5 linked regions of the Haloferax marinisediminis genome follow. Each later gene encodes a partner of the first gene's protein in a complex. Links are inferred from orthologs where the notes say so. Each region holds a gene or a part of one and is shown in the gene's direction. Other genes may lie near its edges.

The links.
Region 2: rpoB (region 1) and GJR98_RS08695 share a complex: the UniProt entries of both Methanocaldococcus jannaschii proteins name them as parts of the RNA polymerase complex. The link is inferred for Haloferax marinisediminis from one-to-one orthologs.
Region 3: rpoB (region 1) and GJR98_RS08690 share a complex: the UniProt entries of both Methanocaldococcus jannaschii proteins name them as parts of the RNA polymerase complex. The link is inferred for Haloferax marinisediminis from one-to-one orthologs.
Region 4: rpoB (region 1) and GJR98_RS08560 share a complex: the UniProt entries of both Methanocaldococcus jannaschii proteins name them as parts of the RNA polymerase complex. The link is inferred for Haloferax marinisediminis from one-to-one orthologs.
Region 5: rpoB (region 1) and GJR98_RS04645 share a complex: the UniProt entries of both Methanocaldococcus jannaschii proteins name them as parts of the RNA polymerase complex. The link is inferred for Haloferax marinisediminis from one-to-one orthologs.

What each region holds. Positions count from the first base shown.
Region 1 is NZ_WKJP01000001.1:334,931-337,928, reverse strand. What follows is about bases 24-2,998. They hold rpoB (DNA-directed RNA polymerase subunit B), read left to right. Parts: upstream 24-583; coding sequence 584-2,413; downstream 2,414-2,998. Other genes in these bases: GJR98_RS01790 (DNA-directed RNA polymerase subunit A'), read left to right, coding at 2,426-2,998; GJR98_RS01800 (DNA-directed RNA polymerase subunit B''), read left to right, coding at 24-582. Also shown: more of GJR98_RS01800, read left to right, coding at 1-23. UniProt on the Methanocaldococcus jannaschii protein: DNA-dependent RNA polymerase (RNAP) catalyzes the transcription of DNA into RNA using the four ribonucleoside triphosphates as substrates. The Rpo2 subunit (Rpo2N and Rpo2C in this organism) is implicated in DNA promoter recognition and in nucleotide binding.
Region 2 is NZ_WKJP01000001.1:1,669,235-1,672,193, reverse strand. What follows is about bases 24-2,959. They hold GJR98_RS08695 (DNA-directed RNA polymerase subunit N), read left to right. Parts: upstream 24-1,362; coding sequence 1,363-1,557; downstream 1,558-2,959. Other genes in these bases: rpsB (30S ribosomal protein S2), read left to right, coding at 2,931-2,959; eno (phosphopyruvate hydratase), read left to right, coding at 1,735-2,934; GJR98_RS08690 (DNA-directed RNA polymerase subunit K), read left to right, coding at 1,554-1,730; GJR98_RS08700 (30S ribosomal protein S9), read left to right, coding at 952-1,350; GJR98_RS08705 (50S ribosomal protein L13), read left to right, coding at 521-958. UniProt on the Methanocaldococcus jannaschii protein: DNA-dependent RNA polymerase (RNAP) catalyzes the transcription of DNA into RNA using the four ribonucleoside triphosphates as substrates.
Region 3 is NZ_WKJP01000001.1:1,669,030-1,671,863, reverse strand. What follows is about bases 1-2,811. They hold GJR98_RS08690 (DNA-directed RNA polymerase subunit K), read left to right. Parts: upstream 1-1,223; coding sequence 1,224-1,400; downstream 1,401-2,811. Other genes in these bases: rpsB (30S ribosomal protein S2), read left to right, coding at 2,601-2,811; eno (phosphopyruvate hydratase), read left to right, coding at 1,405-2,604; GJR98_RS08695 (DNA-directed RNA polymerase subunit N), read left to right, coding at 1,033-1,227; GJR98_RS08700 (30S ribosomal protein S9), read left to right, coding at 622-1,020; GJR98_RS08705 (50S ribosomal protein L13), read left to right, coding at 191-628. Also shown: more of rpsB, read left to right, coding at 2,812-2,834. UniProt on the Methanocaldococcus jannaschii protein: DNA-dependent RNA polymerase (RNAP) catalyzes the transcription of DNA into RNA using the four ribonucleoside triphosphates as substrates.
Region 4 is NZ_WKJP01000001.1:1,644,405-1,647,297, reverse strand. Bases 22-2,891 are described here. They hold GJR98_RS08560 (RNA polymerase Rpb4 family protein), read left to right. Parts: upstream 22-1,213; coding sequence 1,214-1,570; downstream 1,571-2,891. Other genes in these bases: GJR98_RS08550 (16S ribosomal RNA methyltransferase A), read left to right, coding at 2,258-2,891; GJR98_RS08555 (DUF655 domain-containing protein), read left to right, coding at 1,624-2,214; GJR98_RS08565 (50S ribosomal protein L21e), read left to right, coding at 920-1,210; GJR98_RS08570 (cystathionine gamma-synthase), read right to left, coding at 22-796. Also shown: more of GJR98_RS08570, read right to left, coding at 1-21; more of GJR98_RS08550, read left to right, coding at 2,892-2,893. UniProt on the Methanocaldococcus jannaschii protein: DNA-dependent RNA polymerase (RNAP) catalyzes the transcription of DNA into RNA using the four ribonucleoside triphosphates as substrates. This subunit is less well bound than the others.
Region 5 is NZ_WKJP01000001.1:894,328-897,213, reverse strand. Bases 13-2,875 are described here. They hold GJR98_RS04645 (DNA-directed RNA polymerase), read left to right. Parts: upstream 13-1,089; coding sequence 1,090-1,662; downstream 1,663-2,875. Other genes in these bases: GJR98_RS04625 (bifunctional N(6)-L-threonylcarbamoyladenine synthase/serine/threonine protein kinase), read left to right, coding at 2,811-2,875; GJR98_RS04630 (30S ribosomal protein S24e), read left to right, coding at 2,469-2,774; GJR98_RS04635 (GTP-dependent dephospho-CoA kinase family protein), read left to right, coding at 1,862-2,401; spt4 (transcription elongation factor subunit Spt4), read left to right, coding at 1,662-1,859; GJR98_RS04650 (DUF188 domain-containing protein), read left to right, coding at 714-1,082. Outside these bases: more of GJR98_RS04655, read left to right, coding at 1-12; more of GJR98_RS04625, read left to right, coding at 2,876-2,886. UniProt on the Methanocaldococcus jannaschii protein: DNA-dependent RNA polymerase (RNAP) catalyzes the transcription of DNA into RNA using the four ribonucleoside triphosphates as substrates.

The sequences.
Region 1 (2,998 bases):
GCCGAGGCGTGTTTCGAACTCGCACTCCAGCGCCGCGAGTCCGACGACAAAGACCACTACGCCAACAAGCGCCTCAAGGTGTCCGGCGACCTGATGAAGGACCTGTTCCGGACGGCGCTCAACAAGCTCGCACGCGACGTGAAGTACCAGCTCGAGCGTGCGAACATGCGTAACCGTAATCTCACGGTCAACACCGTGGTTCGGTCTGACGTTCTCACCGAACGTCTCGAACACCCCATCGCGACGGGGAACTGGGTTGGTGGCCGCTCCGGCGTCTCCCAGCTCGTCGACCGCACCGACTACATGGGTGTGCTGTCTCACCTGCGCCGCCTTCGCAGTCCGCTTTCGCGGTCGCAGCCTCACTTCGAGGCACGCGACCTGCACGCGACCCAGTGGGGTCGCATCTGCCCGTCTGAGACGCCAGAAGGGCCGAACTGTGGTCTGGTGAAGAACTTCGCGCAGGCGATGGAGCTCTCTCAGAACGTCGAAGACGAACAGGCACTGAAACGAGAACTTGCGTCGATGGGTGTCGAGGGTATCCCCGGCATCGACAGCATCGACCCCACACCTGCAGACGACTAACATGGCTCAGGCACAGCGAGAAGCGAAAGTATACGTCAACGGTAGTCTCGTCGGGACGCACCCCGACCCCAACCAACTCGCAGCGCAGATTCGCGAGGCACGTCGCCGCGGCGACGTCAGCCAGATGGTGAACGTCTCCGTCAAGGAGCGCACCCGCGAAGTGATCATCAACGCGGACGCCGGGCGTGCCCGTCGTCCCCTCATCGTCGTCGAAGACGGTGAACCGCTGCTCACGGACGAACACGTCGAAGCACTCGAAAACGACGAACTCGACTTCGAGGACCTCGTCGACCGTGGACTCGTCGAGTTCATCGACGCCGAGGAAGAAGAGGACATCTACGTCGGCGTCGACGAAGACGAACTCAACGAAGACCACACCCACCTCGAAATCGACCCACAGCTCATCTTCGGTATCGGTGCCGGGATGATTCCGTACCCGGAACACAACGCCTCGCCGCGTATTACGATGGGTGCAGGGATGATGAAGCAGTCGCTGGGGATTCCGGCCGCGAACTACCGTATCCGCCCGGACACCCGCCAGCACCTCATGCACTACCCACAGCTCTCGATGGTCAAGACCCAGACCACGGAGCAGATTGGGTTCGACGAGCGCCCGGCTGCACAGAACTTCGTCGTGGCCGTGATGTCCTACGAGGGGTTCAACATCGAGGACGCACTCGTCATGAACAAGGGCTCTGTCGAACGTGCCCTCGCTCGCTCGCACTTCTTCCGGACCTACGAAGGCGAAGAGCGTCGCTACCCCGGTGGACAGGAAGACCGCTTCGAGATTCCGTCGCAGGACGTGCGTGGCGCACGCGGTGAAGACGCCTACTCGCACCTCGACGAAGACGGTCTCGTCAACCCCGAGACGGTCGTCGACGAGAACTCCGTGCTCCTCGGCAAGACCTCGCCGCCACGGTTCCTCGAAGAACCCGACGACATGGCAGGTCTCTCGCCGCAGAAGCGCCGCGAGACGTCTGTCACGATGCGCTCCGGTGAGTCCGGTGTCGTCGACACCGTCACGCTCATGGAGGGCGAAGATGGCTCGAAACTCGCCAAGGTCTCCGTTCGTGACCAGCGAGTTCCGGAGCTCGGTGACAAGTTCGCATCCCGCCACGGACAGAAGGGTGTCGTGGGCCACTTGGCACCACAGGAAGACATGCCCTTCACCGCCGACGGTGTCGTCCCTGACCTCGTTCTCAACCCGCACGCACTGCCGTCGCGCATGACGGTCGGCCACGTGCTGGAGATGCTCGGTGGCAAAGTCGGCGCACTCGAAGGACGCCGCGTCGACGGGACCGCCTTCCAGGGCGAAGACGAACACGAACTCCGCTCCGCGCTGGAAGAACGCGGCTTCATGTCCTCCGGGAAGGAGGTCATGTACTCCGGTGTCACCGGCGAGAAGATCGAGGCCGAAATCTTCGTCGGCATCATCTTCTACCACAAGCTGTACCACATGGTGAGCAACAAGCTGCACGCCCGTTCGCGTGGTCCCGTGCAGGTGCTTACCCGCCAGCCGACCGAAGGTCGCGCCCGCGAAGGTGGCCTTCGTCTCGGGGAGATGGAGCGTGACACCGTCATCGGGCACGGCGCCGCGATGGTGCTGCAAGAGCGCCTGCTCGACTCCTCCGACAAGGAGAAGGTGTACATCTCCGCCGACACCGGCATGGTCGCCGTCGAAGACCGCGACCAGCGCCGTATCTACGACCCCGTCACCGGCGACGAGGACAACATCCACGAAATCGACATCAGCTACGCGTTCAAGTTGCTCCTCGACGAGATGGTGGCACTCGGTGTTCGCCCACGAATCGAGCTCAAGGACGCGGTCTAACCACACATGTCAATGCAGACACCCAAAGAAATCGGCAGTATTCAGTTCGGGTTGATGGACCCGGAGACGTACCGAGACATGTCCGCGACGAAGGTCATCACCGCGGACACCTACGACGACGACGGCTACCCAATCGACATGGGTCTCATGGACCCACGTCTGGGCGTCATCGACCCCGGTCTGCAGTGCCGCACCTGCGGCCAGCACTCCGGGTCGTGTAACGGGCACTTCGGTCACATCGAACTGGCCGCACCCGTCATCCACGTCGGCTTCACGAAGCTCATCCGCCGCCTGCTCCGTTCGACCTGCCGTGAGTGTGGCCGCCTCGCGCTCACGCAGGAAGAAGCAGACGAGTACCGAGACAGCCTCAAGCGGACGAAGGAACTCGGCGACGACTGGAGCGACGTGATGAAGTCGGCAGTTCGGCAGGCCCGCAAGGCCCACCGCTGTCCCCACTGTAGTTCCCCACAGCACGACATCAAACACGAGAAGCCGACGACCTACTACGAGGTCCAGAACGTGCTCGCCGGCGACTTCTCCGAGCGCATCGCCTCCGCGATGCAGCCGGACCCTGACGACGAGGAC
Region 2 (2,959 bases), 1.3 Mb from region 1 along the record:
TGTCACGGCACCGGGTCGGACCGAAGGTGTTTTTACGGGGCATGAAGTACAGCGGAATGCTTGCAGGGATAGCCAAGTCTGGCCAACGGCGCAGCGTTCAGGGCGCTGTCTCATAGGAGTCCGCAGGTTCAAATCCTGCTCCCTGCACTCCGCTTTCTCTCTGGAGGTAGACAATGAGTAAGACGAACCCGAGACTCAACAGTCTCATCGCCGAGCTGAAGGCGGTCTCGCGTGAGTCCGGTGCCAACGTCTGGCAGGATGTCGCGGACCGTCTCGAAAAGCCACGGCGCACCCACGCGGAAGTCAACCTGAGCCGTATCGAACGATACGCTCGAGAAGACGAAACCGTCGTCGTGCCCGGCAAGGTGCTGGGTAGCGGTGTGCTGCAGAAAAACGTCACAGTCGCTGCTGTGGACTTCTCGTCCACCGCTCGAACGAAGATCGAGCAGGTTGGCGACGTCGTGACGCTCGAACAGATTGCTGAACAGAACCCCGAAGGGTCCAACGTGCGGGTGATCCGATGAGCCTCGCAGAATTCGACGCCGACGTCGTCGTCGACGCGAAGAACTGCATCATGGGCCGCGTCGCCTCGGAGGTCGCTCAGCGCGCCCTCGCAGGCGAGAAGGTCGCCGTCATCAACGCGGAAGACGCCGTCATCACCGGTTCCGAAGATGACGTCATGAGCGTCTACCGCAAGCGCGCCGACGTTGGTTCGGACCAGGGTCCGTACTACCCGAAGCGTCCCGACCGCATCTTCAAGCGCGCCATCCGCGGGATGGTTCCGTACAAGAAGCCCCGAGGACGCGAGGCGTTCTCGAACATCCGCGTCTACGTCGGCAACCCGTTCGACGAAGACGGCGAGATGCTCGACGAGACCTCGCTGGACCGACTTTCGAACATCAAGTTCATCTCGCTCGGAGAGGTCTCCGAGAAGCTGGGTGCTAACGTCACATGGTAACCAACACGTCCGGGAAGAAGAAGACCGCCATCGCCCGCGCAACCGTGCGCGACGGTGAAGGTCGAGTCCGTATCAACTCCCAGCCGGTCGAGCTGGTCGAGCCGGAGATGGCCCGCCTGAAGATGCTGGAACCGTTCCGCATCGCAGGTGAGGACCTCCGCTCGCAGGTCGACATCGACGTGCGCGTCAACGGGGGCGGCGTGGCCGGTCAGGCCGACGCAGTCCGCACCGCGCTCGCTCGTGGGCTGGTGCAGCACCTGAACGACGCGGAACTTCGCGACGCGTACATGGAGTTCGACCGCTCGCTGCTGGTCAACGACGTTCGCCAGTCCGAACCCAAGAAGTGGGGCGGACCGGGCGCACGCGCTCGCTACCAGAAGTCCTACCGCTGAGGTGATCTAACCATGATGATTCCCGTCCGGTGTTTCACCTGCGGCAAGGTGATTGGCGAACACTGGGATGAATTCCAGGCCCGTGCTCGCGAGGGTGACGAGGACCCTGCAGAAGTCCTCGACGACCTCGGGGTCACTCGTGCCTGCTGCCGGCGGATGATGGTATCGCACAAAGACCTCGTGGACGTCGTGTCACCCTACCAATGATACAACGGTACAATCGGTACGAGAAAGCCCGCATCCTCGGCGCGCGAGCGCTGCAGGTCTCCTACGGAGCACCCGTGCTCGTGGAGACTGAGCAGACCGAACCGATACTCATCGCCGCTGAGGAGTACGATGCAGGTGTCCTTCCGTTCACCGTGAAACGAGAGGGTAAGTGACAACATGACTCGAATCACATCAGTCTCACTGCGCCGCGTGCTCGACTCCCGTGGCAACCCGACGGTCGAAGCCGACGTGCTCACCGAATCCGGTGGGTTCGGTCGTGCTGCGGCCCCGAGTGGTGCATCCACTGGCGAGTACGAAGCGATCGAACTGCCGCCGACCGAAGCAATCGCAGCGGCCCGACGCCACGCCGTTCCCCGTCTCGTAGACGAAGTCTACGCGGGTGACCAGCGTGAAGTCGATGCGGCACTGCGAGCAGCAGACGGTACCGAGAACTTCTCGGAGATTGGCGCCAACAGCGCCGTCGCCATCTCGATGGCGGCCGCGAAGGCCGGCGCCGACGTGCTCGGTGCACCCCTGTACCAGCACCTCGGCGGCGCGTTCCGTGGGGACAACTTCCCGACGCCACTCGGTAACGTCATCGGTGGCGGTGAACACGCCAAGGAAGCCACGAACATCCAGGAGTTCCTCGCCGCACCAGTCGGTGCGCCGAGCGTCTCCGAAGCCGTCTTCGCCAACGCGAAGGTCCACGCCCGCGCGTCCGAGATTCTCGACGAGCGTGGTGTGCCCGCCGCGAAGGGCGACGAGGGTGCGTGGGCACCAGCAGTCTCCGACGCCGAAGCGTTCGAGATTATGGAAGAAGCAGTCTCCGACGTCGAGGACGAACTCGGCTTCGAGATTCGCTTCGGTCTCGACATCGCCGCGTCCGAGATGTTCGAAGATGGTGTCTACCACTACGGCGACGAGACGAAGACGACGGACGAGCAGATCGACTACGTCGCCGAAATGGTCGACGAGTACGACCTCGTCTACGTCGAAGACCCCCTCGACGAGAACGACTACGAGGGCTTCGCGGAACTCACCGACCGTGTGGGAGACCGCACGCTGATCTGCGGTGACGACCTCTTTGTCACCAACGTCGACCGCCTGCAGGAAGGTATCGACGTGGGTGCCGCGAACTCCATCCTCATCAAACCGAACCAGATCGGGACGCTGTCCGACGCGTTCGACGCCGTCGAACTCGCCTCCCGTAACGGGATGGACGCTGTCATCTCTCACCGCTCTGGTGAGACGGAAGACACGACCATCGCACACCTCGCCGTCGCCACCGACGCGCCGTTCATCAAGACCGGCACGGTGCAAGGCGAGCGAACTGCCAAGCTGAACGAACTCATCCGCATCGCGGACGACGCAGTATGAGCGACAACGAAAACGACGCGGTGGA
Region 3 (2,834 bases), 1.3 Mb from region 1 along the record:
CTCGAGAAGACGAAACCGTCGTCGTGCCCGGCAAGGTGCTGGGTAGCGGTGTGCTGCAGAAAAACGTCACAGTCGCTGCTGTGGACTTCTCGTCCACCGCTCGAACGAAGATCGAGCAGGTTGGCGACGTCGTGACGCTCGAACAGATTGCTGAACAGAACCCCGAAGGGTCCAACGTGCGGGTGATCCGATGAGCCTCGCAGAATTCGACGCCGACGTCGTCGTCGACGCGAAGAACTGCATCATGGGCCGCGTCGCCTCGGAGGTCGCTCAGCGCGCCCTCGCAGGCGAGAAGGTCGCCGTCATCAACGCGGAAGACGCCGTCATCACCGGTTCCGAAGATGACGTCATGAGCGTCTACCGCAAGCGCGCCGACGTTGGTTCGGACCAGGGTCCGTACTACCCGAAGCGTCCCGACCGCATCTTCAAGCGCGCCATCCGCGGGATGGTTCCGTACAAGAAGCCCCGAGGACGCGAGGCGTTCTCGAACATCCGCGTCTACGTCGGCAACCCGTTCGACGAAGACGGCGAGATGCTCGACGAGACCTCGCTGGACCGACTTTCGAACATCAAGTTCATCTCGCTCGGAGAGGTCTCCGAGAAGCTGGGTGCTAACGTCACATGGTAACCAACACGTCCGGGAAGAAGAAGACCGCCATCGCCCGCGCAACCGTGCGCGACGGTGAAGGTCGAGTCCGTATCAACTCCCAGCCGGTCGAGCTGGTCGAGCCGGAGATGGCCCGCCTGAAGATGCTGGAACCGTTCCGCATCGCAGGTGAGGACCTCCGCTCGCAGGTCGACATCGACGTGCGCGTCAACGGGGGCGGCGTGGCCGGTCAGGCCGACGCAGTCCGCACCGCGCTCGCTCGTGGGCTGGTGCAGCACCTGAACGACGCGGAACTTCGCGACGCGTACATGGAGTTCGACCGCTCGCTGCTGGTCAACGACGTTCGCCAGTCCGAACCCAAGAAGTGGGGCGGACCGGGCGCACGCGCTCGCTACCAGAAGTCCTACCGCTGAGGTGATCTAACCATGATGATTCCCGTCCGGTGTTTCACCTGCGGCAAGGTGATTGGCGAACACTGGGATGAATTCCAGGCCCGTGCTCGCGAGGGTGACGAGGACCCTGCAGAAGTCCTCGACGACCTCGGGGTCACTCGTGCCTGCTGCCGGCGGATGATGGTATCGCACAAAGACCTCGTGGACGTCGTGTCACCCTACCAATGATACAACGGTACAATCGGTACGAGAAAGCCCGCATCCTCGGCGCGCGAGCGCTGCAGGTCTCCTACGGAGCACCCGTGCTCGTGGAGACTGAGCAGACCGAACCGATACTCATCGCCGCTGAGGAGTACGATGCAGGTGTCCTTCCGTTCACCGTGAAACGAGAGGGTAAGTGACAACATGACTCGAATCACATCAGTCTCACTGCGCCGCGTGCTCGACTCCCGTGGCAACCCGACGGTCGAAGCCGACGTGCTCACCGAATCCGGTGGGTTCGGTCGTGCTGCGGCCCCGAGTGGTGCATCCACTGGCGAGTACGAAGCGATCGAACTGCCGCCGACCGAAGCAATCGCAGCGGCCCGACGCCACGCCGTTCCCCGTCTCGTAGACGAAGTCTACGCGGGTGACCAGCGTGAAGTCGATGCGGCACTGCGAGCAGCAGACGGTACCGAGAACTTCTCGGAGATTGGCGCCAACAGCGCCGTCGCCATCTCGATGGCGGCCGCGAAGGCCGGCGCCGACGTGCTCGGTGCACCCCTGTACCAGCACCTCGGCGGCGCGTTCCGTGGGGACAACTTCCCGACGCCACTCGGTAACGTCATCGGTGGCGGTGAACACGCCAAGGAAGCCACGAACATCCAGGAGTTCCTCGCCGCACCAGTCGGTGCGCCGAGCGTCTCCGAAGCCGTCTTCGCCAACGCGAAGGTCCACGCCCGCGCGTCCGAGATTCTCGACGAGCGTGGTGTGCCCGCCGCGAAGGGCGACGAGGGTGCGTGGGCACCAGCAGTCTCCGACGCCGAAGCGTTCGAGATTATGGAAGAAGCAGTCTCCGACGTCGAGGACGAACTCGGCTTCGAGATTCGCTTCGGTCTCGACATCGCCGCGTCCGAGATGTTCGAAGATGGTGTCTACCACTACGGCGACGAGACGAAGACGACGGACGAGCAGATCGACTACGTCGCCGAAATGGTCGACGAGTACGACCTCGTCTACGTCGAAGACCCCCTCGACGAGAACGACTACGAGGGCTTCGCGGAACTCACCGACCGTGTGGGAGACCGCACGCTGATCTGCGGTGACGACCTCTTTGTCACCAACGTCGACCGCCTGCAGGAAGGTATCGACGTGGGTGCCGCGAACTCCATCCTCATCAAACCGAACCAGATCGGGACGCTGTCCGACGCGTTCGACGCCGTCGAACTCGCCTCCCGTAACGGGATGGACGCTGTCATCTCTCACCGCTCTGGTGAGACGGAAGACACGACCATCGCACACCTCGCCGTCGCCACCGACGCGCCGTTCATCAAGACCGGCACGGTGCAAGGCGAGCGAACTGCCAAGCTGAACGAACTCATCCGCATCGCGGACGACGCAGTATGAGCGACAACGAAAACGACGCGGTGGAGGTCGCCGACGAGGAACCCGAGACGGAGACCGAAGAGGTCGCCGAGACGGGCATCGACGAGGCCGCCACCGAAGACGAGACAGCAGAGACCGCCGAGGCGGCCGACGAGGCCGCCGAGGCCGAAGAAGCAGAGCCTGAGCCGGCCTTCGACGAGGACGTCATGCCCGACGAAGACGCCGACCTGCTCATCCCGGTCGAAGACTAC
Region 4 (2,893 bases), 1.3 Mb from region 1 along the record:
CGGCGAGTTCACGGGCGTTGTCGCAGTGACGGTCCATGCGGACGGGCAGCGTCTTCGTCCCACGGAGGACGAGGAAGCAGTCGAACGGCGAGGGCGTCGCACCCACGGAGTTCTGGTAGAAGCCAATCTCCTCGTCGAGCTCCTCGTCGTCGGTGACGAGCGCGCCACCGACGATGTCGGAGTGGCCACCGAGGTACTTCGTCAGCGAGTGCGAGACGATGTCGGCACCGTGTTCGAGCGGGCGCTGGAGGTACGGCGTCGCGAAGGTGTTGTCGACGGCGCAGAGCGCATCGGCTTCGTGGGCGATGTCGGCCAGCGCTTCGATGTCGTTGACGCGCATGAGGGGGTTCGTCGGCGTCTCGACCCACACGAGTTCCGTCTCGTCGCGGACAGCGTCGCGGACGGCGTCGTGGTCGGTCGTCTCGACGAAGTCGAATTCGAGGTCGTACTTCTCGTAGACCTGCGTGAAGATGCGGTGTGTTCCCCCATAGACGTCGTTGCCGGCGACGACGTGGTCGCCCGCTTCGAGCAGGTTGAGGACGGTGTTGATTGCACCCATCCCCGAGGAGAACGCCCGGCCGTACGAGCCGCCTTCGAGCGCCGCGAGATTCGTTTCGAGGTCGGTCCGCGTCGGATTCCCCGTCCGAGAGTATTCGTAGCCACGGTGGTCGCCAGGGCCGTCCTGTACGTACGTGGAGTTCGCGTAGATTGGCGTCATGAGCGCGCCCGTCTCCTCGTCGGGCTCCTGCCCAGCGTGGATGGCGCGCGTCTCGATGCGTCGCTCGTCTTCGGTCATACGCGAACCCCCGCACCGACTCGGGTTAAGTCCGTCCCTCCGCCGCGACCACGCGGGAGATGCACACGCGCGGTTCGTAACGTGCAATTTATAATGGCGACGCAAGTACTCGTTCTCACGACTATGCCGAGCTCCAATGGTCCAATGAAGGGGACGCGAGGAAAGCTCTCGAACAAGCCGCGCGAGCGCGGTACTTCGCCGCCGCAGCGCTCTATCGCCGAATTCGACGAGGGTCAGAAGGTTCATCTCAACCTCGACCCGAGCGTGCGCGAGGGACGGTTCCACCCGCGCTTCAACGGCCTCACCGGTGAGGTCGTCGGGAAACAGGGCCGTGCGTTCAAGGTCCAGATCAACGACGGTGGCAAAGAGAAGCTGGTTATCGTCCGGCCCGCTCACCTGCGCGCCCAGCAGTAAGCGATGACCATCTTCAAAGAAAAGCTCGACGAGGAGTACCTGACCACGTCTGAGGTCAAAGAACTCCTCGCCGAGGTTGAGGCGGAACGCGCTGCCGACGAAGAGCGCGAGATGCGCTACGAGCTGGCGCGTGCAATCGAGCACGTCAACCGGTTCGCCCACCTCGACCCCGAGGAATCTCGCGAACTCGTCGAGGAGCTCGCCGAACTTGAGAAAGTCGACGCCCCCACCGCAATCAAAATCGCGGACCTCCTGCCGGAGTCCCGCGACGAACTGCGTGCGGTGTTCGCCCAGCAACGGTACGCACTCTCTGGCGACGAACTCGACGAGATTCTCAACGTCGTCGCCAAGTACGTCTGAACGGGCGACGGCGCGGCCAACTATTTAAATATAGCCTCGTCGTATCTACTGACATGACAGCTTCGGAGAGCGGCGACGCCGACGCAACGGTCGAGTACGCCGTGTTGCTCGACGTGCTCCGGCACGGGCGTCAAAATGATGGCCGACGACGGTTCGACGCAGAGCCCATCGCCTACGCGCTCGACGAGTCGAACTTCCGTCTCCTCGAGTTGACGCTGGCTGAAGACGCGGACGTGAGCATCGGCGACCGCGTCGTCGTCGCGCCAGTTGCAGACCGCGAAGTCGTCCAGAACGTCGAGCGGTTGTCGTACGGTGACCTCTCGAATACGGCGGACTCCGAATTAGAGTACGTCGTCCAGGACATTGTCGACGCCGACGAAGCACGCTTCGTGAACTTCTACAACGAGGCCCAACCGATTACGCTTCGCCTCCACCAACTCAACTTGCTCCCCGGTATCGGCAAGAAGCTGCGGGACAAGATTCTCGAAGAGCGGAAGCGCTACGGCCCGTTCGAGTCGTTCGACGACCTCCACGAGCGCGTCTCCGGGCTTCACCATCCGAAAGAGGTCATCGTCGAGCGCATCCTCGACGAACTCCACGACGACGACGTGAAGTACAAGACGTTCGTTCGAAACGACCAATAAGTGGAACGGGAGTTTTACCCGGCCGCACACGCTACCTCTGGCAATGACGAGCGACGGAAGCGAACAGGCTCGCGCGGCCGGCACACGCGACCCGGACGCGCTCATCCGCCGGGCAGGCGTCCGCGGTGACCCCGACCGAGACCAGCACTTCCTCGTCGACGACCGCGTCGTCGACCGAATCCCGACGTATCTCCCCGAGGACACAGACAAATCTCACATCCTCGAAATCGGTGGTGGACCGGGCGTCCTGACCGACCGACTCCTCGACGTCGCAGACCGTGTGACCGTCGTCGAACAGGACGGGACGTTCGCGGCGCATCTCCGCCGTGAGTTCGCCGACGAAGTCGAGGCGGGTCGCCTCACGGTCATCGAAGGCGACGCACTCGAGGTGGACCTCCCCGAGTTCACGGCGTGTGTCTCGAACCTCCCGTACGGCATCTCCTCGGAGATATCGTTCCGTCTCCTCCCGCGAGGAAAACCGCTCGTGCTCATGTTCCAGAAAGAGTTCGGCGAGCGGATGGCCGCCGACTCGGGAACGTCCGAGTACGGCCGCCTCTCGGTGAGCGCACAACACTACGGCGAGGTCGACGTCTGTGAAATCGTTCCTCGTGAAGCTTTCGCCCCCAAACCCGCTGTCCAGAGCGCCATCGTCCGCGTGACGCCGCGTGCGCCGGACTAC
Region 5 (2,886 bases), 560 kb from region 1 along the record:
CAGCGCCCAGCAAGAGGTCAACCTCGACGTTCTCATCGAGGCAATCGAGGAGAACATCCCGACCCCGGACCGCGACGAGACCGAAGACAGCCGAATGTTCGTCGCACGCAGCTTCGACATCAACCGCCCGGGGACGACCTGGGAGGGTCTCATGGGCGGCGTCATCGGCGGCAGCGTCGTCGCCGGGAAACTCGAAGAGGGCGACGAACTCGAACTCCGTCCCGGCCGCGAAGTCGACGAAGAAGGCCAGACCGAGTGGCGCTCCATCACGACCGAGATTCGGTCGCTGCAAGCGGGCGGCAACATGGTCGACGAAGTCCAGCCCGGTGGTCTCTGTGGTGTCGGAACCGGCCTCGACCCGAGTGTCACGAAAGGTGACGCGCTCGCAGGACAGGTCGCCGGCAAGCCCGGCACGCTCCCACCGACGCGCGAGGAGTTCACGATGGACGTGGACCTGCTCGACCGCGTCGTCGGCAGCGAAGACGACAGCGTCGACGAGATTTCGACTGGCGAACCGCTGATGCTCACCGTCGGCACCGCGACCACCGTCGGTGCGGTGACGAGTGCGCGCAGCGGCGAGGCAGAAGTTAAGCTCAAGCGCCCAGTCTGTGCGGCAGAGGGTGCGAAGATAGCAATCAACCGTCGTGTTGGCGCTCGCTGGCGCCTCATCGGTATCGGGACGCTCAAGTGACGTGACCGCCACCGTAGTCGTTATGGACACGAACGCACTCATGATGCCGGTCGAACTCGACGTTCGCGTGTTCGACGAACTCGACCGGTTACTCGCGGCCGACGCGGACCTCGTCGTCCCCACGGCCGTCCTCGACGAGCTGGAGAAGCTCTCGACGGGCGGCGGGACCGAGGCCATCGCCGCGAGCGTGGGTGTGGACCTAGCGACTCGGTGCCGTGCGGTCGAAACCGAGGAATCGTACGCCGACGACGCAATCGTCGAACTCGCCGAATCGGGCGAGACGGACTACGTCGTCACGAACGACAAGCCCCTCCGTGACAGGGTGCTCGAATGCGGGATTCCCGTCATCGGCATCCGGGGGCACGCCACACTGGCGGTCACGGAACCTTAACGAAACTATGTACAAACGGGTACGACTCAAAGACACAGTCGAAGTCCCGCCACGCCACCTGGGCGATGTGACGCCCGAGCGGGTCAAGCGACTGTTGCAGGACAAACTGGAAGGACGGATGGACGAAGACGTTGGAAGCGTCGTGAGCGTCGTGAACGTCCACGACATCGGTGAGGGCACCGTGTTGCCCAACCGCCCCGGCGTCTACTACGAAGCCGAGTTCGACGCGATCACCTACGACCCAGACATGCAGGAGGTCGTCGACGGGATCGTGGTCGAAGTCGTCGAGTTCGGTGCCTTCGTCGGCATCGGACCGGTCGACGGACTGCTCCACGTCTCGCAGATTTCCGACGAATACCTCGCCTACGACGGCGAGAACCAGCAGCTCGCGTCGACCGAGTCCAACCAGACGCTCGCCGTGGACGACGAGGTCCGCGCCCGCATCGTCACGAAGAGTATCGACGAGCGCAACCCGCGCGACTCGAAGATTGGCCTCACCGCGAAACAGCCGGGGCTCGGCAAGCACGGCTGGCTCGAGAAGAAGCGCCAGCAGAGCGAGGCCTCGGCGGAGGGTAACTGATGGCGAAGAAGCGCCTCGCCTGCCGAGAGTGTCACTTCGTCAACGAACCCGACAAACAGACGTGTGAGAACTGCGGGTCGAGCAGTCTCACCGAAGACTGGGCGGGCTACGTCGTCATCACCCACCCCGAACAGAGCGAAATCGCCACGGAGATGAAAGTCACCGAACCCGGCGGTTACGCCCTCAAGGTCCGCTGAGAATGCTCACCCTGCCGACGGCGCTCCGCGCAGCGTTCAAAGAGCCGTTCGGCCCCGTCTACACGGACGCCGAGGCACTCCTCGCAGACGCATCGAGCGAGGAGACGAACGCACCACTCGTCGCCGTCGGCGACGTCGTCACCTTCTACCTCCGTCGCGCCGAGCGACCGCCGGACGTCGCAGTCGTCGACGGCAAGACCAAGCGAGAGGCCGTCAGCGACGAGATTCGTCGCGCGGTCGAGACGGGTCGCCTCGTCGAGGTCACCAACGAACCGGGCACGATTTCGCGTGACCTCGTCGCGGCACTCGTCGACGCACTCGCCGCAGACGGACCGACGACCCTCCTCGTCGACGGCGAAGAGGACCTCGCGACGCTTCCTGCGGTTCTCGCCGCACCACTCGGGTCGACTGTCGTGTACGGCCAACCAGACGAGGGAATGGTCCGCATCACCGTCGACGAGGCGGCCAAGACGGAGATGCGCGACCTGCTCTTCCAATTCGACGGCGATACCGAGACGGTTCTTGCCCCTATCGAGGCCTGACTAGCGGACTCTCCTCTCCCTTCGAAATCCTTTTACTTGCTTCGCGGGCAATTACGGGTAACTAACCATGGAAATCGAAATCATCTCCGAGGAGGAGAACCCCATGTTGCACCGCTCGGACGTTCGCTTCGAGATCGTCCACGAGGAAGCGACGCCCTCCCGTCTGTCGGTTCGCGACTCTCTCGCGGCCAAGCTGAACAAGGACTCTGACGAAGTCGTCGTCCACGAACTCGACACGAAGTTCGGCATGCGCAAGACCGCTGGCTACGCGAAGGTCTACGAGAGCCCCGAGTTCGCCCGCGACGTCGAACAGGAACACATGCTCGAACGCAACAAGATTACCGACGCCGAAGTCGAGGCCGAAGAGGCCTAAACTCGGCTTCGAATCGCCGTTTTCAACCGACTCTCGATGCGCATTCTCGGAATCGAAGGTACTGCTTGGGCCGCGAGCGCAGCGGTTTTCGAGACGGACGACCCCGACGCCC